Regions from separate parts of the Faecalicatena contorta genome, predicted to be linked through region 2. Evidence: a T-box and tRNA genes for the amino acid it is inferred to sense, from the RefSeq annotation. Region 2 holds a T-box; the other holds one or more tRNA genes.
The links. A T-box is a leader RNA that pairs with one kind of tRNA and senses whether it is charged. The one in region 2 lies ahead of MWG26_RS16870 (valine--tRNA ligase), so its partner is inferred to be a tRNA-Val.

Region 1 (15,993 bases), 1.0 Mb from region 2:
AACGCATTTTTTATCTGACTGCTAAAACAATTACAAGAACCGTGGCAGAACAGGCCTTTCAGACCCTGAAGGGTCAAGGGCTCCTCATGAAGGTGATTACCCTGACCGCAAAAGAAAAGATATGCTTTTGCGAAGAGACAGTCTGCAATCCGGACAACTGCCCATACGCAAAAGGGCATTATGACAGAGTGAATGATGCCGTGTTTGACTTGATTATGAACTCGGATGATTTGAGCAGAGAGGCAATAGAGAAACAGGCGCAGAAGTACAATGTGTGTCCGTTTGAGATGGCGCTCGATGTTTCAGTATGGTCGGATGCCATTATCTGTGATTACAACTACGTTTTTGATCCAAACGCTCACTTAAAGCGTTTTTTTTCCGAGGGAAATAAAGGCGGCTATCTGTATCTCATTGATGAGGCACACAATCTGGTTGAACGGGGGCGCGAGATGTACAGCGCTGTCTTATATAAAGAGGATGTGCTTGAGATAAAGCGCCTGGTAAAAAACGAAGATCCTAAGCTGGCGAAAAAACTGGAGGAGTGCAACAAGCAGCTGCTTATGCTGAAAAGAGAGTGTGAGAACTATCAGATTCTGGAAAGTGTTTCCCACATCGCGGTTAAGCTGATGAATGTAATGTCCGGTCTGGAGGAGTATCTGGAGGAAGAACACAGCGAGGAAAAAAGAGAGCAGATTTTGGATTTTTATTTTCAAGTCAGAGACTTTTTGAATATTCATGATATTTTAGATGAAAACTATGTCATCTATTCGGAGCTTGAACGTGGCGGCCGTTTCCGCGTAAAGCTGCTCTGTGTCAATCCTTCTGTAAATCTGCAGACTTACTTGGAGCAGGGAAACAGTACCATATTTTTTTCCGCAACATTGCTGCCCATCCATTATTATAAAAAGCTGCTCAGCGTGGAGAGTGATGATTATGCAATCTATGCGGAATCCGCTTTCCCAAGGGAGAACCGTCTTCTTCTTCTTGGCAACGATGTGAGCACAAAGTATACCATGCGGGGAGCAGACATGTACGAGAAGTTTGCCAGGTATATTCTTAATATAGTGGAGGGTAGAAAGGGCAATTATATGGTTTTCTTTCCGTCCTACCGGTTTATGGAAGATGTACAGGAATGTTTTCAGAATATGCTGCAGGGGCGCCACGACATAGAATGTATTGTGCAGTCGCAGTTTATGGGAGAAGAAGCCAGAGAAATCTTTCTGGAGACATTCGAGGAGGCGCGGGAGTGCAGCCTTGTGGGATTCTGCGTGATGGGCGGTATCTTTTCGGAAGGCATTGACCTCACCCAGGACAGGCTGATTGGGGCAGTGATTATCGGAACAGGACTCCCGCAGGTATGCAATGACAGAGAGATACTGAAACAGTATTTTGACAGCAGAAACATGAAGGGGTTTGATTATGCCTATCTTTACCCGGGGATGAACAAAGTATTGCAGTCTGCCGGCAGAGTCATCAGAACGGAGGAGGACCGTGGCGTTATTATACTGCTGGATGAGCGGTTTGTGCAGAGACAGTACCGGGAGATATTTCCGCGTGAGTGGGAGGGGTACCAGATCTGCAGGATAGATAACCTTGGCCTAAAGATAAAGGAATTCTGGGGCGGAGAACCTTCGGACAGCCTGGTATAATAGTGACCGGAGGAACTGTTATGGACGCAGGCCGGCTCGGTGGCTATATATCATAAAAAAGCAGGAAACACTGGGTTTCCTGCTTTTTTACGTATATACATTTTCAAAAGGTCAGACGATTTACATCTACACATAGAGGTTTTACTTAAAGTCAATCGATAGTGATGTATTTAGGTTTTTCTTCGATTGCCTTTGGAGCCTCTTTGGGGACGCACAGGCATAAGACGCCGTCTTTAAATGATGCTTTAATGTCGTCCTGTTTTAATTGGTCACCAACATAGAATCTGCGGTTACATGAACCGGTATAGCGTTCTTTGCGGATGCAGTTGCCTTTTTCGTCTTTTTCTTCCTGGCTTTCTTCGTGAGTGGCGGTTATTGTGAGATATCCGTCTTTCAAGTCAGCTTTGATGTCCTCTTTATTGTAGCCCGGAAGCTCCATTTCTACGAGGTAGTTATTGTCTTTCTCGTGAATGTCTGTCTTCATGATCTGGGATGAAGCGTTGTCAAAAGGTCTTTCAAAAAATGGGTCTTTAAAGAAATCATTAAAAAAACTTCTGTTTGATAATAACATAGTTCATACCTCCTAAAAATCAATTTGTTATCTTTGTTCTACATGTAATATAGCATATGATTATTAGCACTGTCAATAGGTGAGTGCTAATTTTATAATTTCTTAATAATTTCCATCCCCACCTACTACAAAAAACAGATATAAGTCCGCAAGCTCTAGCCTTGCGGACGGATAGCGGCTGCGTATGAATCCGTTTAAGGATACAATATGCTTAGGATAAAGTAATGAAAAATATATGATCCCCCAAACGAATCAATACGCTGCCCCCGCTACGGAGCCTCCACCTTTGCCAAGCCACTCTTCCGATTGGATGCATCCAGCGAAATGAAGGAAGTCTGACGGAGATCCCTTCATTAAGCGCCCCTCCCAAAATTAATCAACGCACCTCACTCCGTCCCTTATTGTAATGATGCGGCCACTGCGTTCAGCCGCTTCCGCGGAATGCGTGACCATGATTATAGTCTGACCGGTATGTTTATTAATGGAATGTAGTAATTCCATGATTTCAGCACCTGTTTTGCTGTCTAAATTCCCGGTAGGCTCGTCTGCAAACAGCATCTCGGGATTTCCAATAAGAGCCCGCGCAATTGCGACACGCTGCTGCTGCCCCCCGGATAACTCTCTGGGTGTGTGCTTTTTCCTTTCTGCCAGCCCGACAGTTTCAAGGATGTCATCCAGCCTGCTTCTGTAATCCTTTAGCTTTTTCCCGTCTAACAGCAGAGGAAGCATGACGTTTTCCTCTACATTTAAGTTGGGGATGAGATTATAAAACTGGAATACAAATCCAATTTTACGGCGTCGTATGATACTCATTTTATGGTCGTCAAATTTTGAGATGTCTGTCCCGTTCATATATACGGACCCGCTGCTGGGAACATCCAAACCGCCCAGGATGTAGAGTAATGTGCTTTTTCCGGATCCGGAAGGACCCATAATAGAGACGAAATCCCCTTTTCTGACTTTTAGCGATATATTTTTTAGAATCCGTGTCGGTGTGCCGCCTATATTATTAAAGTCTTTGATAATATTTCTGCCTTCAATGGCTGTATCGTTGATCATTGCTTTCATCTGTCAGACCTCCAGTTATTCAAATTTGATTTCTTCTACTAATTTCATATTCCGGGTTTTTATAATCGGAACGACGGAACTGACCAAAGTTACGGCTATTCCCATTGCCCCGGCTGATAGAAAGGTTACAATGTCCAGTTCCGGCTGCATGGAAATCTTGGGGCCTGCTACTAGAAATATTGTTTTTATTTCCAGATAGGAGACCAGCACGGCGACAAAGGCCCCAATCATTCCGGCGGTGCAGCTCTCAATTACCATTATTTTTGTGTTTTGTTTGTTGCTTAATCCGACGGACTTATACATGGCAATGGTCCGGCGCCTTTGTATATAGTTGATCAGCAGATTATTAATATTACCGACTGCTGCCAGCAGCAGTATGAAGTAAGTCATACTCTGCATGGGCCTCAGAAACGCGCCGACGGTGGTATGAGCGTCAGTATTGAATTCCTCGACGGTTCTGCTCCAGTTCTGTGTTTTGCCGAACAGACTGCGGATCTGAACCATGACCGCTTCCGGATCCGCTGCGGTATAAGCCAGAAAATGGAAGGTGGATGCGTGAAAATCGGAAATGGCAAAGCGGGAAGGGATAATGGCCTCCACATCGGTTGCTCTTGATTTAAAACTCCCGGCGACGATATAGGAATAGTCCCCGTCGCTGTCTGATAAGGTCAGATGATCTCCAACGGTGTAACCAGTACGGGTTATGCAGTCCTCACTTAATAAGATGGAGCGCTGCGTCTTAAAATCTTCCGAGGCCTGGTCTTCCATTTTGTGCTTGGTGTAGTTCAGATTGAACATGGAATTATACCAGTCTAAATGGTCGGTGGCCTCCAAACGTGTAAATGTGATGTCCCCGCTGCTTATTTGATTATTGAAAACATAAAGAGGCAGCACCTTATCGATTCCGTCCATTTCTTGCACTGTTTCTACAAAAACTTCATCCATTTCCCCGTCGGCAAATCCCTCCAGTTCGGCGCCATTAAAGACATCGGTGATGTAAGTATTTACAAACCCTCCCACTACCGTAATGGCAATCAAGGCTGATATGCTGATAAACAGCAGGGTGATGTTCTGCGTAAAATTCTTATTATTCTTCATATTTCTTGCGGCAAGCATACCCTCGTTTTTGAAGAGGACCGCGTATATTCTTTCCAGGATTCCTGAAAGCAGGTTCGTGACAAGCGGTATGACCAGAATTGCCGCTGCGATCAGCCCAAGCAGTGATAAACATCCGGCTATATACAGCAATGTTCCGGAAAACAGATAGGGGAGTACGGCTGAAATGACAAACAGAACAGCACCGGTCCCCATAATAAAACGGCTGGAGGCTTTTTGTTCCTCCACAACCCCTAAGACGACTGCTTTTACAGGAAGCCGCCCGGCCCTTCGGACAGGAAACCATGCGCTGAGCAGCGTGACAATCACTGCTGCCGCAAAGGAAAGTAAGACTCCAGCCCAGGAAATCACGGGGGAGATTTCTATGCCCTGTGATAATGTGCCGCTCATTCCCCGCAGGATCATTCTTAAAACCAGGATTCCGAGTGGTATGCCTGCAAGGCCTCCCACACAGCCATAGAAAAGACTTTCTAGGAGTAAAATTCCGGTGACCATCTTTTGCGTTGCCCCAATACTGCGAAAGGTGCCGATGACGGGCAGGCGATCCAGAGTGATGACTTTATAACTGCTGTAAATAATGAAGACACTCATGGTCAGGGAGAAAAAGCTGATCAGGAAAAAGGGCATTGTCTTTTGTCGGGCACCGTCCGCTATAGCTGCCTCGTCAACGATCTGTGTAACGATAAATATACTGTCTGATAATTCGCCCAAGAGCGAAGCCGCCAGTGATTCTGCCGAAATACCGTCTGCAGGCTCGATCAGGATTTCGCTGTAACCCGGGCTGCCAGTGATTTCCGCCAAGGTATCCAAGGGAAGAAGGGCGGTTGCACCTCTGGTCTGACGCAGAAAAACGGTATCATACTTTGCAATTGCCGCAACCTCAAATCCGACAGAAGCGCCGTTTATCTGCAGCATTATCCGATCCCCCTTTTTGATGCCATACTTTTGCGTAAACCGATCCGGTAAGATCACCTGATAGCCGGAGAAATTTTCGATTTCACCGCCGCCGCTCAGCTGGGGTTTATTTATCTGATTCAATAAAGAAAGGTCGGACGCGATCAGGTCAATGGATTCATAATAGCCGTTTTCATGATATAAAGCGTCTTCCTTCAGGAGTCCGGCTTTCGCCTTGATACCCGGCAGATCCGGTATGTCCTCTAACTGCAGGCCAGTTGTTTCAGACCTGGAAGTAACGGAGACGGACGCCGTACCTGACATACCGCGAGCCATTTTTCTCTGTGCGTTTTCGTAGGATTCCCCGATCGAAAAGGAAACGAATAAGAGGACTGTCGAGAGAATAATTGACAAGAGCATGACAGCCGTTCTTACCTTTCTTTCCTTCACATTCGTTAGAATGTATTTAAAAATAATTTTCACATTTACACCTGCTTTCTTTAGACTACTGTTTTACCAATAACAAAGTGGTCATCCCACCTCAGCTCCCCACCCCCCTCGCTCATGAGGGTGATATGATATAGGAAATTCCAGAGTAATTTCCTATATTAGAAAAAGGCTGACAGCTATTATAAATCTATAATAGACTATCAACCTTAATCTGATTTTCACACAACCTTAAATAACCTTAATTTATTTCACACCATTGTGGGAAATTCTATTTTAAAAGATGTTCCGGCATGGATTTCACTGTCTGCACAGATCCTGCCGCCCTGGGTCTCTACTATACTTTTGGCGATGGCAAGCCCCAGCCCCGTCCCCTCCGTTTTCTGTCCGGAGCTGGCGCCTCTGTAGTAGCGCTGAAACAGCATGGACAGTTCGGAAGGATTCATGCCAGGCCCATTGTCGCTTACAACGATTGTGAGTATCCTGTCCGGTGTCGTGATCTCCAAATCAACTTCAGTATCCCTGTTTCCGTGGGTAAAGGAATTTAGGATGAGGTTCTGGAAAGCCCTTGCCATCAGCTTCTCATCAAACAAAAAATAGATAGGTTCTTGATCTGATTCAAAATGTATAACACGGTTTTCGTATGCGGGATTATTCAATATATCAATGACCAGCTCTTTCATAAAACGCACGAAATCCTGTCTTCTGCTCTGAACCGGCAGCATTCCGCTTTCTAATTGATAAGTCAGCTTCAGATCCTCGATGAGCCGTTCGATGGAAGAGACATTTTTTAAAATGACTCCAGAGTACTTATGAAGCTGCGGGCCTGTAACAGAGCCGTTTTCAAATAGAATCTCCGCATAACCTTTAATCGGGGAGAGCGGTGTTTTTAAATCGTGTGTGATATTGGCAATCCATTCTTCACGCATCGATTCCGTCTGTTCTTTTAAGCTGTCGGTGTCCCGGATATCCTGGTCAAGCTGATTCAGGCTTTCATATACGTCTCCAAACGAGCCTTTGACTATGAGAGGGGTATAATCACGTTTTGATATAGAACGAACGCATTCAGAAATGTGGTTCATTTTATTTGTGATCCAGAATCCATATATAAGGCTTCCGGCAAGGAGGATCATGATAAGCACTCCTGTGCCCAATGCAAAGATTGTTTTACCGGTAGTGAACCTGTCGCCGTTCAGAAACATGGTGACTTTTGTTATATTTACAGGAAAATACACGATGTAAGAAAACTCTTTGTCCTTATCATTCAGATTTCCGATAAACGCAGTGGTACCGAAAAACTCCCCTGTCCGGTAAAGCTGCAGTAGCTCCGCATCAGAATAGGAAGTCTTTGCATCCGCAGGTCTATGATAACTGGCGATTTCCCCGCCCCTGCCGTCTAAAAGCTGGATACCCGCCTGATTTGCACGGAGCAGTTCGATTCCGATCTGTTTTATCTGCGGTTTGCCATCTATAAAAGTAATCTGTCTGCCAAAATCCTCTGTGAATGCCTTGGGATAATCGCTTCGTTGTACAGAACCATCGGGAAACTTTACGGTGATAACCGAGAAAAAAAACAGGGCAGAGAAAATAAGGGCGCCGAGAAGCGCCAGAAAAAAGATAAGGTATATATGAAAAGCAGTGCGGTAACCAGATTTTCTCATTTAATCCACCCTTTTCTTCAGCTTATAACCCAGCCCTTTTATTGTTACAAGCTGCCTGGGGCTGGATGGAATATCCTCTATTTTCTCTCTGATATGGCGGATATGCACCATGATTGTATTATCACAGATACTGCTGTATTCCCCCCACACATGCTCGTAGAGGCGTTCTTTGCTTAAGATTTTATCTGCATTTTCTATCAGATAGGCAAGGAGCAGAAATTCACGGCCCGTAAGGCTTAACTCTTTTCCGGATTTTAGAATGCGGCAGCTTTCCTTGTCCAGGAGAAGGCGGCCCGCAGCAACTGTTTCCGTCTCAGGGGTATGGATGGAGGACTGATATTGCTGGCGGCGGAGCTGTGCCTTGATCCGGAATACGACTTCCCTGGGGCTGAATGGCTTGGTGATATAGTCATCTCCGCCGCTGGACAGTCCCAGGATCTTGTTGACATCATCGTTTTTGGAAGAAAGAAATAGAATTGAACAAAAAGAGAAACCGCGTATTTTCTTACATACCTCGATTCCATCCAGGTCCGGAAGCATAATATCCAGAACGATTACATCCGGTTCGAAGGATTTGCAGAACTCCACGGCGTCTTCCCCGGTATATGCCTTTTCAATATTTTGAAAGCCATCCTGACGCAGCACTTCCTCGTTCAGGTCGACAATATCCTTTTCATCATCTACTAATAATATTTTATGATTCATCGGCTTTTCCTTCTTAAAAATAATTTAAAAATTCTTCCGCGGCCCTGGTGAGCGGCATCTGTTCGTTATAAGCGATGACTAATTCTCTTTCGGGCAGTTCCTCTTTGGTCTCCACAACAAATATGTCTTTCTGCCCGCCCGTCATGCAGTAGTCGGGGATAAAGGCAATGCCTAGTCCGATGCGGGCGAGGTCGATGAGCAGGTCGTTGCTTGTCAGCTCGATCTCCGGAACCAGATCCAGCTGGTGCTGTTGGAATAACCGATGGAGAAATTCACTCGTTGTGCTGTGCCTGTCCAGCATAAGGATCGGATACTGGGAAAGCTGTTTATAGGTTAGCTTCTTCCCTTTCAGTTCATGAAATGACTCGTTCGCGATAAATACATCCCGGAATGTTTTGATTTTCTTAATCGAGGAGACGTTGCTCAGATAATTGTTGGGGTAGTTGACAACAATTAGGTCAACCTGGCCGGATTCCAGCATTTCCACACATTTGATGGAGGTCTGGTTGTTTACTTTGATGTGTGCGCTGGGGAATGCTTTGTGAAATTTTTCAAGATATGGAACCAGGAAATAGCGGCAGATCGTGTCGCTGGCCCCTATGCGGATCTGCCCTCCCGTGGAAGCGGCATCCAGCAGCTGTGCTTCTCCCCGCTGAATCAGATGCATGGCCGGTTCGATATGACGAAGCAGAATCTCTCCTTCCGGGGTTAAAAGAACCCGTTTAGTACTGCGGATAAACAGAGTCTGGTCCAGCTTGCGTTCCAGGGTTTTGATGGACTGGCTGACCGCTGACTGTGAGATAAAAAGCTGTTTTGACGCCTCCGAAAAACTGAGGGTGGATGCAACATGAAAAAATACTTTGTACAGTTCATAATTGATATCCATTATTAGACCTCCTAATAAGTATTGCTTGTATTATAAGCCAAATTGAGATGAATTACAATCGGTATTATGATAAAATAAATACGTTGGATAGTATAAAATCTGTACTTATTGAATGATAGGAGATGGCAGGATGAAAAAAGTACATTGGGTATTGGGCGTTATACTGTCGCTGGCTGTGATTTTGATCCTTCTGATCACGAGCTTTCAAGCGGCGATGTATGCGGATTTTGGTTTTTATGAAAAAGAGTATGAGAAATACGACGTGCTCCCTGATCTGGACATGAAGATGGAGGATGTGATGTATGTGACCCATGAGATGATGGATTATCTGAAGGGGGATCGGGAGAATCTGGAGGTGATCACTACAGTGGATGGGAAGGAACAGGATTTCTTTAATGAACAGGACAAGCTGCATATGGCGGATGTGCAGGGACTTTTCATTGGAGGACTGCGCCTCAGGACTTGGGCTGCTGCAGTATTGCTGATCTGCCTCGTAGTTTTGATTGCGGCAAAGGCAAGCTGGAAATATCTGATTCCCAGAGCTTTTCAGATCGCATTGGGGCTAACGGCGGCGGGAACGGCTCTTTTGGCGTATTTGTTTTCGAGGGATTTTTCGGCTGCCTTCACAAAATTTCATGAGATTTTCTTTACAAATGACCTGTGGCTGTTTGATCCGGCGGAGGATTATATGATCAGAATGCTCCCGGAAGGACTGTTTTCTGATATGGTTATTAGAATTGGGGTTCTCTTTATAGCGGGGCTTGCAGTACTGCTGATCATCAGCATAATATGGAGAAAAAAGTCAAAGATTAACTGTACTAATTAATAAGTTTAATTATATTAATTGTACTAATGAGAAAAAATGTGATAGGATAGAAAAGAGCGCAGTGAACTGCGGCAGAATAAAATGCAAAGGAGATCGTTTATGAGTAATGTAAGACGTGTTTATGTGGAGAAAAAACCGGAATTTGCTGTTTCAGCTAAGGAACTGCGGCATGAGATTAAACACTATCTGGGAATTCAGACGGTGACAGATGTACGCGTCCTGATCCGCTATGATGTGGAGAATCTTTCCGATACCACTTTTGAAAAAGCATGCAGTGGGATATTTGCAGAGCCTCCTGTTGATACACTTTATAAGGAAAGTTTTCCGCTGAAAGAGGAGAGCCATGTGTTTTCAGTAGAATATCTCCCGGGACAGTTTGACCAGAGGGCAGATTCAGCAGAACAGTGCGTGCAGTTTATTAAGGAAGATGAAAAGCCGATCATCCGCACTGCGACTACTTATGTAATAGAAGGAACAGTAACAGAAGAAGAGTTTGGTGCGATTAAGAACCACTGCATCAACCCAGTGGATTCCAGGGAAACCGGAATGGAAAAACCGGAGACTCTGGTCACGGTATTTGAGGAACCGGAGGATGTAAAAGTATTTGACGGCTTCCAGAATATGCCCCAGGAGGAGTTGAAGAAGCTTTATGATTCTCTGGGACTGGCAATGACGTTTAAAGATTTCCTGCATATCCAGAAGTACTACAGCGGGGAAGAGCACAGAGACCCGACGATGACGGAGATCCGCGTGCTTGACACCTACTGGTCAGATCACTGCCGCCATACAACATTCTCCACGGAATTAAAGGAGATTACATTTGGCGAGGGGGATTATAAAGAACCCATCGTAAATACTTACAAACAATATCTGAAAGACCACAGCGAGATCTTTGCCGGCAGAGAGGACAAGTTTGTCTGCCTGATGGATCTGGCACTTATGGCGATGAGAAAGCTGAAAAAAGAAGGGAATCTCCAGGATCAGGAGGAGTCTGAGGAGATCAATGCCTGCAGTATTGTAGTGCCGATCAAGGTAGACGGCGTGGAAGAGGAGTGGCTGATTAATTTTAAAAATGAGACACACAACCATCCAACTGAGATTGAGCCTTTTGGTGGGGCTGCAACCTGTCTGGGCGGCGCGATCCGCGATCCTCTGTCAGGCAGGACCTATGTATACCAGGCCATGCGTGTGACCGGAGCCGCGGATCCTACCGTGTCTGTAAAGGATACCTTAAAAGGAAAGCTTCCGCAGAAGAAATTGGTACGGGGAGCCGCTGCGGGCTACAGTTCCTACGGAAACCAGATCGGACTTGCAACCGGAGCGGTCAAGGAGATCTATCACCCGGACTATGTGGCAAAACGTATGGAGATCGGCGCAGTACTCGGCGCTGCTCCCAGACGTGCAGTCATCAGAGAGACTTCCGATCCGGGAGATATCATCATTCTCCTTGGCGGACGAACAGGGCGTGACGGATGCGGCGGAGCGACTGGTTCTTCCAAGGTCCACACGGAAGAGTCTATCGAGACCTGCGGCGCAGAGGTGCAGAAGGGAAATCCGCCGACAGAGCGTAAGATCCAGCGTTTATTCAGAAGAGAAGAAGTCAGCGCCCTGATTAAAAAATGCAATGATTTTGGTGCAGGAGGTGTCTCAGTTGCCATCGGAGAGCTTGCGGACGGGCTCCGTGTAGATCTGGACAAGGTACCGAAGAAATATGCCGGTCTTGACGGGACAGAGATCGCGATCTCAGAGTCTCAGGAGAGAATGGCTGTTGTTGTCGATCCGAAAGATGTAAAACAGTTTCTGGATTATGCAAAGGAAGAGAATCTGGAGGCTGTTGAAGTGGCAGTAGTTACAGAGTCCCCGAGACTGGTGCTTTTATGGCGCGGAAAAGAGATCGTTAATATTTCCCGTGCATTCCTGGATACGAACGGTGCCCATCAGGAGACATCCGTTGAGGTGGAGATTCCAAATAAAGAAGATACAATTTTTGTAAAGGAAGCCGTGCAGGATGTAAAAGGAAAATGGCTGGCCATGCTGAGCGATCTGAATGTATGCTCCCAGAAGGGGCTTGTGGAGATGTTCGACGGATCAATCGGCGCCGGCTCCGTATTCATGCCGCATGGCGGAAAGTACCAGATGACAGAGACGCAGGCTATGGTTGCTAAGGTGCCGGTGCAAAATGGCAGCACGGACAGCGTTTCTATGATGAGCTATGGCTTTGACCCGTATCTTTCCAGCTGGAGTCCGTATCACGGTGCAGTATATGCTGTCGTAGAATCTGTGGCTAAGATCGTGGCGGCCGGCGGTGATTACAGGAAGATCCGCTTTACGTTCCAGGAATATTTCCGCAGAATGACAGAAGATCCGAAGAGATGGAGCCAGCCTTTTGCGGCTCTGCTTGGGGCTTATGACGCACAGCTGGGATTCGGCCTGCCCTCAATTGGCGGTAAGGACAGTATGTCGGGAACATTCCAGGATATTGATGTGCCCCCGACTCTGGTTTCTTTTGCTGTCGATATGGCAACGGAGAAGGATATCATTACCCCGGAACTGAAAAAGGCGGGAAATAAGCTGGTATGGATGAGAATCGAGAAGGATGGATATGATCTCCCTGTTTACGGCCAGCTGATGGATCAGTACGGAAAGTTTGAGAGCGATATACACAATGGCAAAATTGTATCCGCATATGCTCTGGACCGGCACGGTGTGATGGCTGCAGTCAGTAAAATGGCGTTCGGAAACGGGCTTGGGTTGAAGATAGAACACAGCTTGGATGCCGGAGAACTGTTTGCGCCAGCATTTGGAGATCTGGTTGCGGAAGTGCCTGCTGATCAGGTGGGAGAACTGGCAATCAGCTATACTGTCATCGGTGAAGTGACAGACGACGGCATATTCAGCTATGGAAACACGGAGATCACTCTGTGCGAGGCGAAGACAGCCTGGACAGAGACTCTGGAGAAAGTATTTGCCACAAGATCTTCTGCAGACAGCAAAGAAGTATTGGAAGACAATTTATATGATACAAAGGATATCCATATCTGCAGCCATAAGATCGGGCAGCCGACCGTATTCATCCCGGTATTCCCGGGAACGAACTGTGAATACGACAGCAAGAGAGCCTTTGAGCGCGCAGGGGCAAAGGTGATAACGAAGGTATTTAAGAATCTGGATGCGGAAGATATCCGTCATTCAGTTGCAGAGTTCGAAAACGCCATTTCACAGGCGCAGATGATCATGTTCCCGGGCGGTTTCAGTGCGGGGGATGAACCGGACGGTTCTGCCAAATTCTTCGCGACAGCCTTCCAGAATGCAAAGATCAAAGAGGCGGTAGAAAAACTGCTCAATGAGAGAGACGGACTTGCCCTTGGTGTGTGCAACGGCTTCCAGGCCCTGATCAAACTGGGGCTTGTGCCTTACGGCACCATTACAGGCCAGAAGGAGGATTCTCCGACACTGACCTATAACACCATTGGACGCCATATCTCAAAGATGGTATACACAAAAGTGGTGACAAATAAATCTCCATGGCTTCAGGAGGCGTCTCTTGGCGGCGTGTATACGAATCCGGCATCCCACGGGGAAGGGCGTTTTGTTGCCAGTGAAGAATGGCTGGATAAACTGTTTGCCAACGGTCAGGTTGCGACACAGTATTGTGACATTGACGGCGTGATCAGCATGGATGAAGAGTGGAATGTCAACGGCTCTTACCGCGCAATTGAAGGAATCACAAGCCCGGACGGCCGTGTGCTTGGCAAGATGGCGCATTCGGAGAGAAGAGACAACTCGGTTGCCATAAATATTTATGGGGAACAGGACATGAAAATCTTTGAATCTGGTGTGAAATATTTCAAATAGATCTAAATTATTACAATAAAAAGTGGCCGTATCCGCTGTACGAAATATTTAAAAATGGGATACGGCCCGTGTTTATAAGGGGTTCCATGATCAGCGCCGGATGAAGTTTCTGATTTGTTAAAAAAATTTGAAAAAACAGGAAAAAAGGTGTTGACATTTGATGAAAAATAATAGTATAATAGCAAAGCGGGTTGCGGGTGAGACAAACACTTAAACGCAGACCGGGAGAATATGGGATCTTAGCTCAGCTGGGAGAGCATCTGCCTTACAAGCAGAGGGTCATAGGTTCGAGCCCTATAGGTCCCATAACTTTCTAAAATTTTATATGGCGGAATAGCTCAGTTGGCTAGAGCACACGGTTCATACCCGTGGTGTCGCTGGTTCAAATCCAGTTTCCGCTACTGAGAAGCTTCGGAAATTTCCGAAGCTTTTTTGTGTCTGATTATGGCAATACTTATCTAAGTATGTTAGAATCAGAGAATGAGAAATTAAACGGAGGACAAACAAATGAATGAAAAATCCTGGCTCGTTTTGAGAATTGTAGCCGGCCTGTATGTGATCTATCTGGGGTACCAGATCGTAAGCGGGATGCTTACTGAAAGACCCGAAAACATGGTGTTTATGATGACCGCGGGTATCTTGTTTATTGTGATAGGAGCGGTGATCGTGATTGTATCCGCAAAAAGCGTAATCGCAATGAGAAACAAAATGCAGAACGAAGAAGAGGCATCTTCAGAGGAAGACAATTCTGAAGATGCAATAGAAGCAGATTCTGAGGAGGAGACTTCTTCAGAAAAGGAAGATACCGAGGAGGAGTCTGCGGCGGAAATGCCTTCCGGGAAGGAAGACACAGATTCCATGGAGACAGATTCTTCAGATGATAGAAAAGTGAATCCAAATGATGACAGTGAGAAGAATAACAGGACGAAAACTGCAGAAGCTATGGAGGACGATGCAGCCCAGGACACAGTTACATCTGCAGATACACTGATAGATCTAAACGGGGATACCACGGAAGAGTCAATGGAAGAGACTGACGACGAAGAAAGATAGAATATGAATAAGGAGTGACAGAACATGCGTGTAGGTATGGGATATGATGTACACAGGCTGGTCGAAGGCAGAAAGCTGATTCTCGGAGGAGTAGAGATACCATATGAGAAGGGACTTCAGGGACATTCGGATGCAGATGTGGTTGTACATGCCATTATGGATGCGCTTCTCGGAGCAGCGGCACTGGGGGATATCGGAAAGCATTTTCCGGATACAGACCCGCAGTACAAAGGCATTTCCAGCATCAGGCTGCTGGAGCATGTAGCAGCACTTCTGGATGACAAGCAATTTGTGATAGAGAACATTGATGCGACCATTGTTGCGCAGCAGCCCAAGATGCGCCCATATATAGATGAGATGATAAAGAATGTGGCGGATGCACTGAATCTTATGCCTGACCAGGTCAATATCAAGGCAACAACGGAAGAGGGGCTTGGATTTACAGGGCGCGGAGAGGGGATTTCCTCTCAGGCGGTGTGCGCTCTGGAAAAGATTATGAACTACAGCAGCTACGATGTAACCCCGAATCCAAATGGATGCGAGGGCTGCAAGGGCTGTCCCAGGCAGTAAGAAAAGAGGGGAATATAGAATGCAGCTTCGAAAGCTTGACAGCAGTGAACACAGCGGGACAAGAGCGCTGTGGGAGAAGGTATTTCCGGAAGACAGCAAAGCATTTCTGGACTACTATTATTTTATAAAGACCAGGAACAATCAGATCTATGTAATTGAGGAGGATGGAGCTGTCCGTTCCATGCTCCAGCTTAATCCTTACATGCTGAGGATCGGCGGGACACAGCAGTTATGCAATTATATCATTGCCGTGGCAACGGAGGAGGCATACAGAAAGAGGGGCTATATGGGCCGTTTGCTCAAAGCTTCTATGATGGACATGTATAAACTGAAGCAGCCATTTACTTTCCTCATGCCGGCAGCGGAGGCCATATACAGGCCTTATGATTTCCGGTTTGTCTACGCGCAGATCCAGGAAGAATCCTGCGGAGAACCAGGTTCCATGTCAGTCAGCATGTCGGACGCCGGCTTATCGGATGCCGGTGCAATGGCCGTATTTTTCAATGCCCATTTTGCCGCTCAATATCAGGTCTGCGCCGTGCGCGACGACCAGTATTACCAGACGATGTTATTCGAGCAGCAGAGTGAAAACGGGGGTATAAAACTATTAAAACAAGACGGCGCTATAGCTGGAATGTTCGCGTATGCCAGGGAGGAGAACACGCTCGAGATCCGAGAGGCCCTTTACCTAC
Region 2 (15,993 bases):
ATGACCGGGCGCATCAGGAAGCATTGAAGAAACTGGGGATCCCAATTGTTATTATCAGTCAGAGGTTTGACGATTGCGCCTGTGTCTATCATGACGATTACGGCGCTGCCAGAGCGATGACAGAGCTGCTTTTGGAGAGCGGGAAAAAGAAGGTTGCACATATAGCTGTGTCACAGAAGGATGAGGCCGCGGGGAAGAGCCGGACCGAAGGTTATAAAGACGCAATGAAAGAGTATGGACTGGAAGTACCGGAAAAGATGATAATAACGGCAGGCTTCAACATGGAGGCGGGTTATGAAAGTATGAAAAGACTGGTGAACAGATGCCCGGAACTGGATGCTGTATTTTGTGCCACAGATACACTGGCAGTAGGAGCTGTAACATGTCTCAAGGATATGGGCAGAAAGATACCTGAGGAAACAGCTGTGGCGGGGATCGGGCATAATCGCTTGTCCAGGGTGGTGACACCCAGAATAACAACAGCTCATCTGTTCTATAGAACCAGCGGAATAGAGGCCGCAAATATGCTGCTTGAGCTGATCGAGAATGAAGCGAACATATACAGGCAGACAAAGCTCGGGTATGAGGTGGTTAAGGCAGAGAGTGTATAAGAGTGAGAGAAGAATTCTGGAGTAAGGAGCTGGAGTGGAAAGTGTTTATGGCTGTGCTGGTTGTCCATTCCTAAGTGCAGTTAAATAATAAATGACCGGATTGTATGGTAAAAGAAGGATTCGCTGTGTTGTCCGACGGCAACGCAGCACATCCTTTCATGACATTTGATATTGTGAATCAAAAGTCATCCATAAACTCCGGTCATTTTTGTGTCAATGCGCAATTTTTTAAGAACGGGCGCTCATTATGTGTTTTTACATAATTGTGGTATTTTCAGGGAATAATGTTTATCTTGAAAGCAGATAAGACACCTACCCTATAAGTGTAAATAAGTAACAAGTTCGTCTTAATGGGAGACAAATCTGTTACTGTTCAGACCGTGCCGTGCACAGTAACACAAATCTTTTTCCGGGATAAAGCTGGCAGCGGATGACAGAGGCTCGCAGAGGTATAATGTCAGGAGGAACATGACGCACCTCGCCGCAAGTACGCCAAGGCGTACTAGTATAAGAAAATCTAAATACCTTACTGTTTCGCCGGCCTGATTTTCCGATAGCACAGACGCAAAAGCCTCAGTGTATCCCCGCTACGCCTGCGTTTTTCGTCTGCACTTTCGGAAAATCATTCTCACCGAACCAGCAAGGCATTTAAATTGTCTTATACTAGAATTGTGAAATATAGACAAAAAATGGCATGCATTTTTGTTCTATCTACCTATTTACAGATCTTGAAAAGGTGATAAAATATATATTAAATATGAAAACGATATCATATTAAAAATCACATAAAATATGAGGATTAACGTGATATCAAACAAAAAAAGTGATAACGATATCATGAAGGAGGGCGTTATGGATTATCATGCGATAGCGGAACAGATACTGAAGTATACCGGGGAAAAAGAAAACCTGATCTCTGCTGCACACTGTGCAACCAGGCTTCGGCTTGTGATTGCGGATAATGATAAGTGTGACAGTGCGGCTGTTGAGAATGTGGATGCTGTAAAGGGGGTATTCTTCGCATCAGGGCAGATGCAGATTATCCTGGGGACAGGAACTGTTAATAAGGTCTATGATGAATTTATTAAGATTGCGGGAATCAGCGAGGCCAGCAAAGACGATGTGAAAAGAGAAGCTGCAAAGAGGCAGAATCCATTTAAACGGCTGATTAAGACGATCGGTGATATTTTTGTACCGATTATCCCGGCTATCGTGGCAAGCGGATTTCTGATGGGAATCATGGAAGCCCTGAACTTTATGGTAAATAACGGGTACGTGAATATTAATACGGATGGCTCAATTTATCAGTTTGCGGTGCTGTTTAGCAATGTTGCATATGTTTTCCTGCCTATTCTAATTGCGTTTAGCGCGGCAAAGGTGTTTGGGGCCAATCCATTTCTGGGTGCGGTGATCGGTATGATCATGATCCATCCCGATCTGCAGAATGCGTGGACGGTTGCAACAGAAGGTGTACAGAAAACGCAGGAGGTGTTCTTTGGACTATGGCGGATAGATATGGTGGGATATCAGGGGCATGTCATTCCAGTTATTATAGCTGTTTTTGTTCTCAGCATAATAGAAAAGAGACTTCATAAGATCGTTCCACCGATGTTTGATTTATTTGTAACACCTCTTGTCAGCGTCTTTGTGACGGGCTATCTGACACTGGCGGCGATCGGCCCGGTCTTTGTATTTGTTGAAAATGGGCTGCTGAATGGGATTCAGAGTCTTCTGACCCTTCCCTTTGGAATCGGAAGCTTTATCATGGGCGGGGCATACGCGACAACGGTAGTATCGGGAATACATCATATGTACACGGTGATTGATATCGGCCAGCTGGCACAGTACGGGCTAACATTCTGGCTGCCTTTGGCATCAGCCGCAAACGTGGCACAGGGCGGGGCTGCATTTGCAGTAGCATTAAAGAGTAAAAATAAGAAAATGAAATCTGTGGCACTGCCTTCGGCACTGAGCGCCTGTATGGGAATCACGGAACCGGCGATTTTTGGTGTAAACCTACGCCTCGGAAAGCCATTTATCGCGGCATCTATTGGTGGTGCGTGCGGGGCTTTGTATGCGTCCCTTGTCCATTTGGGGGCAACAGGTACAGGCGTGACAGGAATCTTTGGAATCCTTCTGCATCTGCACAGTCCGCTGCACTATGTCATAGCGATGGCAATTGCATTTGGTGTTGCATTTGTATTGACAGGAGTTCTGGGCTTCAAAGAGGAAACGGCGTCTGTAACAAGCGGTCAAGTGGAAGCTGTTATTAAAGAAGAGCAGGAAACGGAAGACGGAAATAACGGGGAATTGATATTGGTCAGCCCTTTAAAAGGCCGGGTTATCCCTCTTTCTGAGGTGCCTGATGAGACATTTGCGTCCGGCGTGCTTGGGGACGGTGTCGGTATACAGCCGGCAGAAGGTAAAGTATATGCGCCGTTTGACTGTACCGTGGCGGCAGTGTTTGACACGAAGCATGCGATCGGATTGGAAACACCGGATGGAGTGGAACTGCTTATCCATATTGGTATGGATACTGTTAAGCTGAACGGGGAACCATTTACGGTATATGTGGAGGCTGGAGAGACGGTAAAGGCCGGCGGACTCCTTGCGGCATTTGATATGGATAAGATCAAAGCTGCAGGACTTGATACGGTAACACCGGTTATCGTTACAAATCCAGGGAAGTATAAGAGCATCAAAATCACCGGCAGACAATCATAAATGACAAAGGGGGATGTATATGTTAGAAATGAATTGGAGCGACAAATGGCGGCTGGGGCTGCACCTGATGCCGCCCACGGGCTGGCTCAATGATCCTAACGGGCTGTGTCAGTTTCAGGGAGTATATCATGTGTTTTTTCAGTATTCTCCGGATAATCCGGAGGGGGGGAGCAAGTGCTGGGGGCATTATACCAGCACGGACCTTCTGGAGTGGCAGTATGCAGGGATTGCACTGTCACCGGAGGCCGAATTCGATCGTAATGGTGTCTATTCGGGTTCTGCCCTTGCTTCGGAAGGAGTAATGCATCTATTTTACACAGGTAATGTAAAGCTTGAGGGGGACTATAACTATATTACGGATGGGCGGCAGAGCAATACGGTTCTCTCCAGCAGTGAGGACGGCCTTAACTTTGACGGAAAGAAATGCCTGATGACAAATGACGACTATCCGGATCATCTGACCTGCCATATACGGGATCCGAAAGTTGTAACGGGAAAAAGCATTGGAATAGAGGATGACAACTATTATATGTTTCTGGGAGCAAGGACCAAGGATGACAGGGGAGAGGTTCTTGTGTATAAAAGCCCTGATCTGGAAAGCTGGGAGCATACGAATATACTGACAGGAGAAAAAAGATTCGGATACATGTGGGAGTGTCCTGATGCATTTATGCTGGGGGAGAAAAAGATACTGAGTGTTTCTCCCCAGGGGGTAGAAACGAGAGGAATTGACTATCAGAATGTCTATCAGTCCGGATATTTTGAACTGGATGGAAGCTTTGACGGAGAGTATCGGTTGAAGAACTTCCGGGAATGGGACAGAGGTTTTGATTTTTATGCCCCGCAGACATTTCTGGATGAACAGGGCAGGCGGCTCCTGATCGGATGGATCGGTATGCCGGATGACCAGGAACAGTGCAACCCGACAGTAAACGACGGTTGGCAGAATGCACTTACTGTTCCCAGAGAGGTGTTTCTGAAGGATGAAAAGGTGATGCAGTATCCGGCAGAGGAACTGCTGTCACTTCGGAAAGAGGAGCAGATTCTGGAGCCTGGCAAGACCTCAGACAAGATGCAGTATTATGATATAGAAATTACAATGCTTGAAGACACGGACCTGACCCTTGTAATTAGTGATGGAATTACTTTATGCTATAGCAGAAGTGACAAAATGTTTACCATTACTTTTCTTCAGGAACAGAATCTGGGGTATGGAAGAAAAAGCAGGGCCGTGTATCTGGATGAGTGCCGGTCTGTCCGGATCCTGGCGGATACAACCTGTCTGGAGGTATATTTAAATGGGGGAGAAGAAGTATTTACCACAAGATTTTATACGGAAGATGGTATGAGCAGTTTCCGGGCAGAAAAGGGAGACATGGAGATAAAATATTGGGTGATGGAACCAATGAAGGTTAAATTGTGAAGGCGGTACAGCGAGTGATGAGACGCTGGCCAGAAGACGGCTATGGTGCATGGACGTCTTCTGGCCAGTTGTTTTCTCACGGAAGCAGATAAGACTCCCGCCTTGATAAGTGTTGATAGATATATGTAACAGTTCAGGCATGCCTGAACTGTTCCGCATCCAGAACATTTAAATTCGCCTGCGGCGGTATGTCTGCAGCCACCATGTTTTCTTGCGGTCTTCGCATAAATGTGCAGATCTGTCTGAACGGTTACAGGTATATTCATATAATTGTTTTTGCATATTGCATTTTACTGTGCATATATTGTAAAGTATAAGCAACACAGTTTTGGGACAAGGGTGATGATAATGGATTGGAAAGGCTTGAATAAGAATAAGATAAAAATCTGGCTTGAAGCAGGATTGGCGCTTTTGCTTGTTATTGTGATTGGGGTAGCCGGGCACAATGGGGCATTTACTAAGAAAGAGGCAAAGGCAGGGCAGGAAAAGAGTACGAAGGAAGAAACGCTGAATAAGGCAGTGAAGGAAAATGAGGCGGCTAAGTCCGGGAAGAATGGCGGCGCCTCAGAGGCAGACGAAAAAAAGGATACGAACAAAACAGCGCAGGATCAGCCCGAGCAGAATAAGGAAGAAAGCAAGGAGACGGAGGAGGTTATTGCCGAGGGGCAGTATCCAATTATGGGAAAGAGTACGGTTACCGTGGAGCAGATGGTAGAATATTTTAAATCCAGCCAGGAAAAGTATCCGGCGGAGGAGTTGAGTAAGGGCGGCGCAGACAGCATAGAGACATTCTGCCAGATGTATTACGATGAGGCGGTCGCTGAAGGAATCAGGCCGGAGGTGCCTTTTGTGCAGACCATGAAAGAAACCGGGTGGCTGCAGTATGGAGGGGATGCGTCCATTGAACAGTTTAATTTTGCAGGGCTGGGTACTACCGGAGGCGGTGTTGCAGGAAATTCTTATCCCGATGTACGGACCGGAATACGTGCGCAGATCCAGCACCTGAAAGCTTATGCCACCGCAGATGCCCTGACTCAGGAGTGCGTAGATGAACGTTATGAATATGTGACTAAGGGATCAGCGCCTTATGTGGAATGGCTGGGGCAGCAGGAGAACCCGGAAGGGTATGGCTGGGCCACGGCAGATAACTATGGCTATTCCATTGTGGATATGATTTCTAAATTGAAACAGCTGGGAGAGTAATCTCCCCGGCAATTGACTTTTTGGAATCCGATACGTTGTTCTGAAGTTATATTACCGTGCTGCCATTCAGGGCCCTGCATACGTGATCCCCTTTGCGTATGTTAATGATCCTGAATCGGATCAATCAACAAAAAATGCCAGGAAAGCGAGGTGCGGTCAGCAACTCAGCTCTCCTGGCATTTTAGCCGGAAATTATAATTCCGTGTAACAGTTCAGGCAGGCCTGATCTGTAATGCGTCCGTTCGGTTAAACCTGGGTTATGCAACACAGACATTGACAGCCTGAAGGCCGCGATTGCCCTGAGCAATGTCAAATGTAACGTTCTGTCCGTCTTCTAAAGACTTAAAGCCGTCCATAGCCAGCCCTGAGAAATGTACGAATACGTCCTCTCCGTTTTCGTTGTTTGTGATAAATCCAAATCCTTTTTGTGCGTTAAACCATTTTACTGTACCGTTATTCATAGTAGGTACCTCCTAATTTTTTTATGCATTTTCTATAAAACTAAAAAAGCATATATACGTAATCATCAATAAAAAAATGACTACCGAATATATGCGAAATCAAGACTTTATTTAAAATACTTTTTGTATCATAACATTAAAAATCTCAAAAGTCAAGCGAAAAGTTTTATATTTTCTGTGTTTAATGAATATTAAGAATTATAGAAGTTATGCCTTATGATATGGAGTATACGGGATTCGAACCCGTGGCCTCAACAATGCGAATGTTGCGCGCTCCCAACTGCGCTAATACCCCATATGAGAATTATAGCACTTTCTGAAGAAATGGCAATACAGAATTCTTAATATTCTTTAAACAACCTTGACAAATCAACGTCCGAAAGATATGATAGTTTGTAGTTAATATAAAGTTAACATTTTATTAATATCTTATCGGCCGTAACAGACGTCCGGTAGCAATATACAAAGGTGTTGAAGAAGAGGAGTACATGATCGCTTCTGGCAGAGAGAATCATCCGTTGGCTGTAAGGTGGTTTCAGGTGAGGATCGTGGAAGGTAGCTTCTGAACCGGATATCTGAACAAGAGCACATTCAGTAGGGTATCCCGGAGTTGTCCGCGTTACAGGACTTTAGAGATGTCCTTATACTGTTTTGCCAGTGACAGACTGCAGGCAGAAGAAGCAGGTCCGCAGAACAAAAAGGACATAAAATTAAGGTGGTACCGCGTATATAACGCCCTTTACTATAAGTAAAGGGCGTTTTAAATTCAAAAAACTGTGAAAAATCCGTGAAAAAGCGGGTTGCTACTCACGGGGCCGTGCACCACGCTGCATGGCATCCGAGCCACTAAAGTGATGGGGCGGACACCTGATCAGAGAAAGCTGTACATAAGACTTTTGGCTGGTACAGAGATAAGAGTACGATATTTATGAGGGAGAACAAGGAGGAAACTATGAGCAAGGAATTGGCAAAGACTTATAATCCGAAAGAAATTGAAGACAAGACTTACGAAAAATGGTGCGAAAACAAGTATTTTCATGCTGAAATTGACAGGAGCAGAAAGCCGTTTACTACGGTGATGCCGCCTCCGAATATTACCGGAAAACTCCACATGGGACACGCACTGGATAATACGCTGCAGGATATCCTGATCCGCTATAAAAGGATGGAGGGCTACAATGCCTTGTGGATTCCGGGAACAGACCATGCGGCGATCTCTACGGAAGTCAAGGTAACGAATCAGCTGAAAGAAGAGGGAATCGACAAGAAAGAGCTGGGAAGGGAAGGCTTTCTTGAGAGAACCTGGCAGTGGAAGGAAGAGTATGCCGGAACGATCGAAAACCAGCTGAAAAAGCTGGGGATTTCCTGTGACTGGGACAGAGAGCGTTTCACCATGGATGAAGGTTGTTCCAGGGCTGTTGAGGACGTCTTTATCAAGCTGTATGAAAAGGGATATATCTATAAAGGATCCAGGATCATCAACTGGTGTCCGGTATGCAAGACTTCTCTGTCTGATGCGGAAGTAGAGCATGAGGAGCAGGACGGTTTCTTCTGGCATATCAAGTATCCCATTGCAGGAACGGACAGATTTCTGGAGATCGCGACGACACGCCCTGAGACTATGCTTGGAGATACTGCGATTGCGGTACATCCGGATGATGAGCGGTACAGCGATATTGTCGGAAAGACGGCAGTGCTTCCGCTTGTAAACCGGGAGATACCAATAGTGGCCGACTACTACGTTGACAAGGAATTTGGTACCGGTGCGGTAAAGATTACACCGGCTCATGACCCGAATGACTTTGAGGTAGGGAAGCGTCATAATCTGGAAGAAATTAATATCATGAATGATGATGCCACGATCAATGAAAAAGGCGGAAAATACGCGGGGATGGAGCGCTATGAGGCGAGAAAGGCCATCGTTGCTGATCTGGAAGCACAGGGGTATCTTGTAAAGATTGAGCCTCACTCCCATAATGTAGGAACCCATGACAGATGCAGTACAACGGTAGAACCGCTGATCAAACAGCAGTGGTTCGTTAAGATGGAAGAACTGGCAAAACCGGCGATCAATGCCTTGAAGACGGGCGAGCTGAAGTTTGTACCGGAACGTTTTGATAAGATCTACCTGCATTGGCTTGAGAACATCAAGGACTGGTGTATCTCCAGACAGATATGGTGGGGCCATAGAATTCCGGCTTATTACTGTGATCAATGCGGAGAGTTCGTTGTTGCAAAAGAAGTTCCGCAGACCTGTCCGCATTGCGGCTGCAGCCATTTTACGCAGGATGAAGATACCCTGGATACATGGTTCAGTTCAGCGCTGTGGCCGTTCTCCACACTGGGGTGGCCCGAGAAGACAGAGGATCTGGACTACTTTTATCCGACAGACGTACTGGTAACAGGATACGACATCATATTCTTCTGGGTAATACGTATGGTATTTTCCGGATTCGAGCATACAGGCCGGTCCCCCTTCCATACAGTGCTGATCCACGGTCTTGTGAGAGATTCTCAGGGGCGTAAGATGAGTAAATCACTGGGCAATGGGATTGACCCGCTGGAGATCATCGACCAGTACGGCGCGGACGCACTCCGCCTGACACTGGTAACCGGTAATGCGCCTGGGAATGACATGAGATTTTATAATGAAAGAGTGGAGGCAAGCAGAAACTTTGCCAATAAGGTATGGAACGCTTCCCGCTTTATTCTGATGAACATTGAAAATGAAACGCTGACACAGCCGAAGACTGCGGAATTGGCAGAGGAGGACAAATGGATCTTGTCCAAAGTCAACACCCTGGCAAAAGATGTGACAGAAAATATGGATAAATTCGAGCTTGGAATTGCCGTACAGAAAGTTTATGATTTTGTATGGGATGAATTCTGTGACTGGTATATCGAGATGGCAAAATTCCGCATTTACCACAAGGAGGAGAATCCGCAGGCTGCCAATTGTGCACTGTGGACGTTAAAGACCGTTCTCGGGCAGGCACTTAAGATGCTGCATCCTTTTATGCCGTTCGTGACGGAGGAGATCTATAAAGCACTTGTGCCGGAAGAGGAATCTCTGATGATGTCTGACTGGCCTGTTTATAAGGAAGAGTGGAGTTTTGATGCATCCGAGAATGTTCTGGACCATATGAAAGAGGTAATCCGGGGAATCCGCAATATCCGTGCGGAGATGAACGTGGAGAACAGCCGAAAAACAAAGGTCTTTATCGTAAGCGGGGATAAAGCACTGTGCGATGGTTTCACCGCTTTGTCCGATTCTGTAAAGCCACTGATGAATGCCGCAGAGATCCATATCAGTGCAAAAAAGCAGGGTGTTGGGGAAGATGCAGTATCCATTGTAGTACCCGGCGCATCTGTTTATCTTCCATTGGAAGATCTGGTTGATTTTGAACAGGAGATGGAGCGCCTGATGAAGGAAGAACAGAAACTGACAAAAGAGATCGCGAGAGCCAAAGGGATGCTGTCAAACGAAAAGTTTATCAGCAAAGCTCCGGAGGCAAAGGTTCAGGAAGAGCGTGAAAAGTTGGAGAAATACACGCAGATGTTAAAACAGGTACAGGAGAGAATGGAAGGCTTGAAGAAATAGTAAGAGAGGTCATAAATGAAACACATTCAAATCAGGAAACCTGATATAAAAGGCTTTTTTCATAAAATAAAAAACTTAAAAAAGGAAGATGTCAAAGCACACTGGAAAGAGAGAAGGGAGCGGCGGCAGCAGATTCTGGAACAGCGCCGCAACAGTAAGTTTGCGAAGAAGATGCAGCCGGTATACAGGTTTATGGACAGGATCTCACTGATTCTGCATTTCCTGCTGGCATGTGTGCTGAACCTGCTGATTGAGGTGATCTCCCGGCATTCTCTGTTTGAGGCATGGGACTATATGGTGGGATCGCCAAAAGTATTTTTGTTCAATGCTTTCCTGATATTTGCCACATTTTCCGTTGTCTATCTTGTCAGGCGGAGACTTTTTGCAAGAATACTGCTCAGTGTATTCTGGCTGTTTCTGGGAACCTGCAACGGGTATCTGCTTCTGAAAAGGGTAACGCCTTTTAATGCCCAGGACCTGAAGGTGCTTTCTGACGCGCTGGCCCTGACAGGCAATTATTTCAATACATTTGAACTGATCCTGCTGATTGTAGGTATCGCCGCAGTGATTCTCTGGGTGATCTCCATGTGGCGCAGGGGCGGACAGTACGCGGGGAAAATGCATCGCATTCTTGCGCTTGCAGGAGTTGTATTCTGGCTTGGAGCCTATGTTTTTCTGACGGATGTGGCGATTGACAAGCGGGTTGTCTCCAACTATTTTGGAAACATTGCATTTGCCTATGAGGACTATGGTTTCCCGTACTGTTTTACGGCAAGTATATTTAACACCGGTATCTCAGAGCCTGCAGGCTACAGCGAAGAGACCATGGCTAAGATAAGCAACAACGGCAGTATTACAAAGAGTACCACCGGGAGGAATGAAGAATCGCTTCCTAATATTATATTTGTGCAGCTGGAATCCTACTTTGACCCTACAGAGGTAGAGTGGCTCCAATTTTCGGAAGATCCGATCCCGAATCTGAGAAAGATGTATCAGGAGCATTCGACCGGTTACTTTAAGGTTCCTTCCGTTGGCGCAGGAACGGCGAATACAGAGTTTGAGGTGCTGACGGGGATGAGCATGCGTTTCTTCGGCCCGGGGGAATATCCCTATAAAACATACGCAAAGACCAAAGTACTGGAAAGCGCAGCTACCGCGCTGGGTAAGTTTGGATATGGTGCAGAGGCGCTGCACAATAACGGCGGTAACTTCTACAGCCGCGCCCAGGTGTTCAACCACATGGGGTTTGACCATTATACGAGCAAAGAGTTTATGAATATTCTCCAGACTACGCCCAAGGGATGGGCTACGGACGATATCCTGATCCCGAATATCATGGATTCCATGGATACGACAGAACAGCAGGACTTTGTGTTTACCATCAGTGTGCAGGGCCATGGGGATTATCCGACGGAGAAGATGATTGAGAACCCGGAGATTGTGGTGAGCGGAGTGGAAGACGAGGGAAAACGCAATTCCTGGGAGTATTATGTGAACGAAGTGTATGAAATGGATAAGTTTGCCGGTGATCTTGTGAAAGCGGTGGAACAGCGGAACGAGCCGTCGGTTATTGTATTTTACGGAGACCATCTGCCTACGATGGGACTGGAAGCAAAGGATCTCAAGAGCAGATACCTGTATAATACGAATTATGTAATCTGGGATAACATTGGGCTTGAGAAAGAGGATAGAAATATCCCGGCATACCAGATTATGGCGGATGTATTTGAGCGTCTGGATATCCATTCCGGCACGATATTCAATTACCATCAGCAGAGGCGGCAGACTAAGAATTACCTGGCGGACCTGGAACTTCTGCAGTACGACATTTTATATGGGAAGCAGTATGTTTACAAAGACAGCGGACTGCCGATTACAGAAGGCCATATGGTGATGGGAGTGAATGATGCTGCGGTAACCGAACTGGTTTCCCAGTTGGACGGAACCTATAGTATCTATGGAGAAAATTTTACCAAACAGAGTAAAGTCTATATAAATGGTGAAAAACAGAGCAGTACATTCCTGAATAATACCAGAATCGATTTAAAAGAAGCGTCGCTTGAGGACGGGGATATCCTGCAAGTGTGCCAGGTAGGTTCCAGCAATACCATATTCCGCTCATCCAGGGAATATAAGTATGAAGGCGGAAAGCTGACGGAGCTGCCGCTGACCATCGGCGGTGTGGAACCGGGCCGCGAAGCATTTGCAGAGCAGGAAACAGGTGAAGAGAAGTGACGTACACAGAGGCAGCAGAGTATATTTTAAATATTCCGAAGTTTACGGCAAAAAATAAGACGGGGCATACGATCCGGTTTCTTCAGTTTCTGGGAAATCCCCAGGAGGGCCGCAGGGTGATCCACGTGGCAGGTACGAACGGAAAAGGTTCGGTGTGTGCATATTTGAATGCCATGCTGCTTGCCCAGGGAAAGACGGCAGGGATGTTTGTTTCCCCCCATCTGGTAAAGATGAATGAACGCATTGTGATTAACGGCAGTCAGATTACAGACGATGATTTTCTGGATATCTTCGGGTACGTTATGGAAAAAGTAGAGGAGATGGAGGCAGAGAATCTGCCTCATCCGACCTTTTTTGAATTTCTCTTCGGGATGGCGATGACAGCCTTTGACAGAGCCGGTGTGGAGTACATTGTACTTGAAACCGGACTGGGGGGACGTCTGGACGCCACGAATGCGATCGGGAGGCCGCTGATATCCGTAATTACTTCTATCGGACTGGACCATACGGCGATTCTTGGGGACACTCTGGAAAAAATTGCATTTGAGAAAGCGGGGATTATCAAAAAGGGAGTGCCGGTGCTCTATGCAGACGCCCAAGAGGCCAGCAGCCGCGTAATCGAGAAGAGAGCCGCAGAAATTGGGGCGCCCTGTAAAAAAATAGGGAAAGACGCGTACGAAATTCTGGGAATCCGGGACAAACATATTGCATTTTCCTGCGTAAATGCGTATTATGGAGATACTACATGGACTCTTGATAACATTGGGCTTTATCAGCCGGGCAATGCCATTCTGGCCCTGGAGGCTATGAGGCATATCTTTGGAAATGAAGGGAAGATCAGCCGGTGGCGGGAAGCCCTTGCTGGTGTAAGATGGGAAGGCCGTATGGAAGAGATACTTCCGGATGTCTATGTAGACGGTGCACATAATGTCAGTGCAGTTGAGAGCTTTGTACAGAGCGTTCAGGATAAGGAAAAAGGGAATATTATTCTGTTCTCTGCGGTACGGGATAAAGATTATGAAGAGATGATTGCCTGTCTGTGCAGAAATCTGGATACGGATTTCTACATGATCACCTTGATTGATGACGGGCGTGCAGCACGTATAGAAGAGCTGCAGCGTATTTTTGAAAAATATACGGAGAAACCTGTTTTTGCGCGGGAGTCTTTAGAAGAAGCGCTCCGTTATGTGATGGGACATCAGCAGGACAGGACGATATACTGTCTGGGGTCTCTTTATCTGACAGGAATGATAAAAGCGCTCATTCCGGACAGAGGGGAGAATGCTGTGAGAAAACAAGGTGACAAGAATACCTGAGAAAAGGAGGCCGTGTAATGCTGGATTTTGAAGAAGAACTGAAGAAGTTTAAACCTAGCTTGGAAGTAGAAGACATTGAAGATGCAGTATATCAGGAAGATTTGTCAGATATGACGGACCTTCTGAGAGAAGTAATGGATCAGACGAAATAAGAAAGATAATGGTGAGCATAGATGGACTATACGAAGAAAATCTTATACCAGTCCAATTATTGGTATAATGATGGCCTGAGGAAAGCGCAGATACGTGACATGTCCGGTGCGGTTACCTCACTTCGGCGGAGTTTACAATATAATAGAGAAAATATTGCCGCCAGAAATCTTTTAGGCCTTGTATACTATGGCCGCGGAGAAGTGGCAGAAGGCCTGGTCGAATGGATTATCAGTAAGAATCTGAAGCCCAGGGATAATGTGGCTGATTATTTTATCAGTGAAGTGCAGGAATCGGCCAGTGAGCTGGAAATAATCAACCAGGCCGTGAAGCGCTACAATCAGTGTCTTGTGTATTGCAGCCAGAATGGCGAGGATCTGGCAATCATCCAGCTGAAGAAGGTGGTTGCGTCTCATCCCACATTTTTGAAGGCCTATCAGCTCCTGGCGCTCTTATACCTGCGAACCGAGCAGTATGCCAAGGCGAGGCAGATTCTTCGTATTGCCAGAAAGCTGGATACGACGAATGACATGACTTTGCGCTATATGCATGAGATGGCTAATCTGCGCGGCAAGAAGGTAAAAGATGGTAAAAAAGGCAAAGAGGAAACGGTAGAATACAGCCTGGGGAATGAGACGATCATCCAGCCAAGGCACGCCGGACTCAAGGTGCTGGCCAGTAAGTTTACGGTGATGAATATTGTCGTAGGGGCGGTGATCGGGGCAGCCATTGTGTGGTTTCTGATCGTACCGGCAGTGAATGAGGCGAAAGCCGACAGCGTCAATAAGCAGATTATCGAGTACAGCGAGCGTATCAATGCAATGGAAGCACAGATCAGCGCCCAGACAAGGACGCTGAACCAATACCGGGAAAACGACGAGAATTCCGAGCAGGCTGCGCAGAATGCGGCCAGCACGGCGGAGAGTTATGAAAATCTGATGACAGTGTCCAACCAATTCTACTCCAACAGTTATACAGATGATGCCATGGCGGAGACACTGCTGAATGTTAATAAGGATGCACTGGGAGAAGGCGGTAAGGCAATGTATGATGAACTGGCGCAAAGCATTTTCCCGTCTGCCTGCCAGTCTTTGTATTCCGGAGGGACAGCATCCCTCGAAGTGGCCAACTACGATACGGCGATTGATTCCCTCAGCAAGGTAGTGCGAATGGACGAGGGCTATGACAGTGGAGGAGCACTTCTGAATCTGGGAGTTGCCTATATGCGCAACGGCGATAACGATAACGCGGTGAAGTATCTGAAGCGCGTGACCGAGCTGTATCCGGATACGGAACGTGCCCAGGAGGCCAAGAACAGCCTAGACAGTATTTCACAGGGCGGAGATACACAGTCTGACGGCGGGCAGGATGCCGATCAGCAGAGTACGGACCAGCAGGAAGGTAATGCGGATCAGACCGGCAGTGCAGACAACGACGGACAGAATACAGACGGACAATAGAGGCAGAAGAAGAGATACATAAGAGGACTGCAGCGCGGCGATACGCGGCTCAGGCGGTTCTGATACACGAAAGATAAGGATATGTAGAAAGCTGCATATCCTTTTTCTGATGGGAAAAACGTTGCTGCCCACACCTTTGGGGCGTGCACAGTAACGAAAAAACGGCAGCGGGAAAGAAAAGAAGCGCAGGATACATGAAAGAGAGAACAGGACTGCGGGGAGCGCATAAAAAAGTCCGGAAGAATATGAATAGCATAGAGGAGGAGTACTATGAAGTATCAGGTGCAGGAGAACTGCCTGACAATTTACCTGCCCAGCGAGGTGGATCATCACAATGCGGAGGAAATGCGGAAAAATGCAGATGCATTGATTGAGAGGAACCATATTAAGTTTGTTATTTTCGACTTTGAGATGACGGATTTTATGGACAGTTCAGGAATTGGAGTTATAATGGGAAGGTATAAGATTATCCGCCTGGTGGGAGGCGAAGTCTGGGCGGTACACGCCAATGCGAGAATAAAAAAGATCCTGACGATGTCGGGAATGACAAAAATAATGCAGATATATGAGGAGGACGAGGCATGAAAAACACAAATGAAATGGAGATAATTTTTGACAGCCATTCATCGAACGAGGGATTTGCGAGAGTGGCGGTGGCATCATTTCTGACGCAGCTGAACCCGACAGTAGAAGAAGTCTCGGATGTGAAGACAGCTATATCTGAGGCGGTAACCAACGCCATTATCCATGGATATGAGAACGAGATACATAAAGTTTCCATCCGCTGCAGGATTGAAGGGCAGCAGATG

Region 1: it has a tRNA-Val gene. The T-box ahead of MWG26_RS16870 (valine--tRNA ligase) is inferred to sense a tRNA for this amino acid. The anticodon was not compared.

What each region holds. Positions count from the first base shown of each region.
Region 1 is NZ_BQNQ01000001.1:2,717,943-2,733,935, reverse strand. It holds gene MWG26_RS12200 (ATP-dependent DNA helicase) at 1-1,649, shown strand, start outside; gene MWG26_RS12195 (Hsp20/alpha crystallin family protein) at 1,801-2,220, opposite strand; gene MWG26_RS12190 (ABC transporter ATP-binding protein) at 2,593-3,288, opposite strand; gene MWG26_RS12185 (ABC transporter permease) at 3,304-5,781, opposite strand; gene MWG26_RS12180 (HAMP domain-containing sensor histidine kinase) at 5,997-7,406, opposite strand; gene MWG26_RS12175 (response regulator transcription factor) at 7,407-8,111, opposite strand; gene MWG26_RS12170 (LysR family transcriptional regulator) at 8,125-8,997, opposite strand; gene MWG26_RS12165 (TIGR01906 family membrane protein) at 9,128-9,823, shown strand; gene MWG26_RS12160 (phosphoribosylformylglycinamidine synthase) at 9,923-13,678, shown strand; tRNA gene MWG26_RS12155 (tRNA-Val) at 13,912-13,984, shown strand; tRNA gene MWG26_RS12150 (tRNA-Met) at 14,006-14,079, shown strand; gene MWG26_RS12145 (hypothetical protein) at 14,186-14,731, shown strand; gene ispF (2-C-methyl-D-erythritol 2,4-cyclodiphosphate synthase) at 14,756-15,301, shown strand; gene MWG26_RS12135 (GNAT family N-acetyltransferase) at 15,321-15,993, shown strand, end outside.
Region 2 is NZ_BQNQ01000001.1:3,747,732-3,763,724, reverse strand. It holds gene MWG26_RS16900 (LacI family DNA-binding transcriptional regulator) at 1-611, shown strand, start outside; gene MWG26_RS16895 (PTS sucrose transporter subunit IIABC) at 1,464-3,335, shown strand; gene MWG26_RS16890 (glycoside hydrolase family 32 protein) at 3,355-4,758, shown strand; gene MWG26_RS16885 (glucosaminidase domain-containing protein) at 5,107-5,961, shown strand; gene MWG26_RS16880 (cold-shock protein) at 6,219-6,422, opposite strand; tRNA gene MWG26_RS16875 (tRNA-Ala) at 6,645-6,717, opposite strand; T-box leader at 6,885-7,165, shown strand; gene MWG26_RS16870 (valine--tRNA ligase) at 7,375-10,023, shown strand; gene MWG26_RS16865 (LTA synthase family protein) at 10,039-12,258, shown strand; gene MWG26_RS16860 (bifunctional folylpolyglutamate synthase/dihydrofolate synthase) at 12,255-13,574, shown strand; gene MWG26_RS22745 (hypothetical protein) at 13,592-13,726, shown strand; gene MWG26_RS16855 (tetratricopeptide repeat protein) at 13,748-15,184, shown strand; gene MWG26_RS16850 (STAS domain-containing protein) at 15,455-15,769, shown strand; gene spoIIAB (anti-sigma F factor) at 15,766-15,993, shown strand, end outside.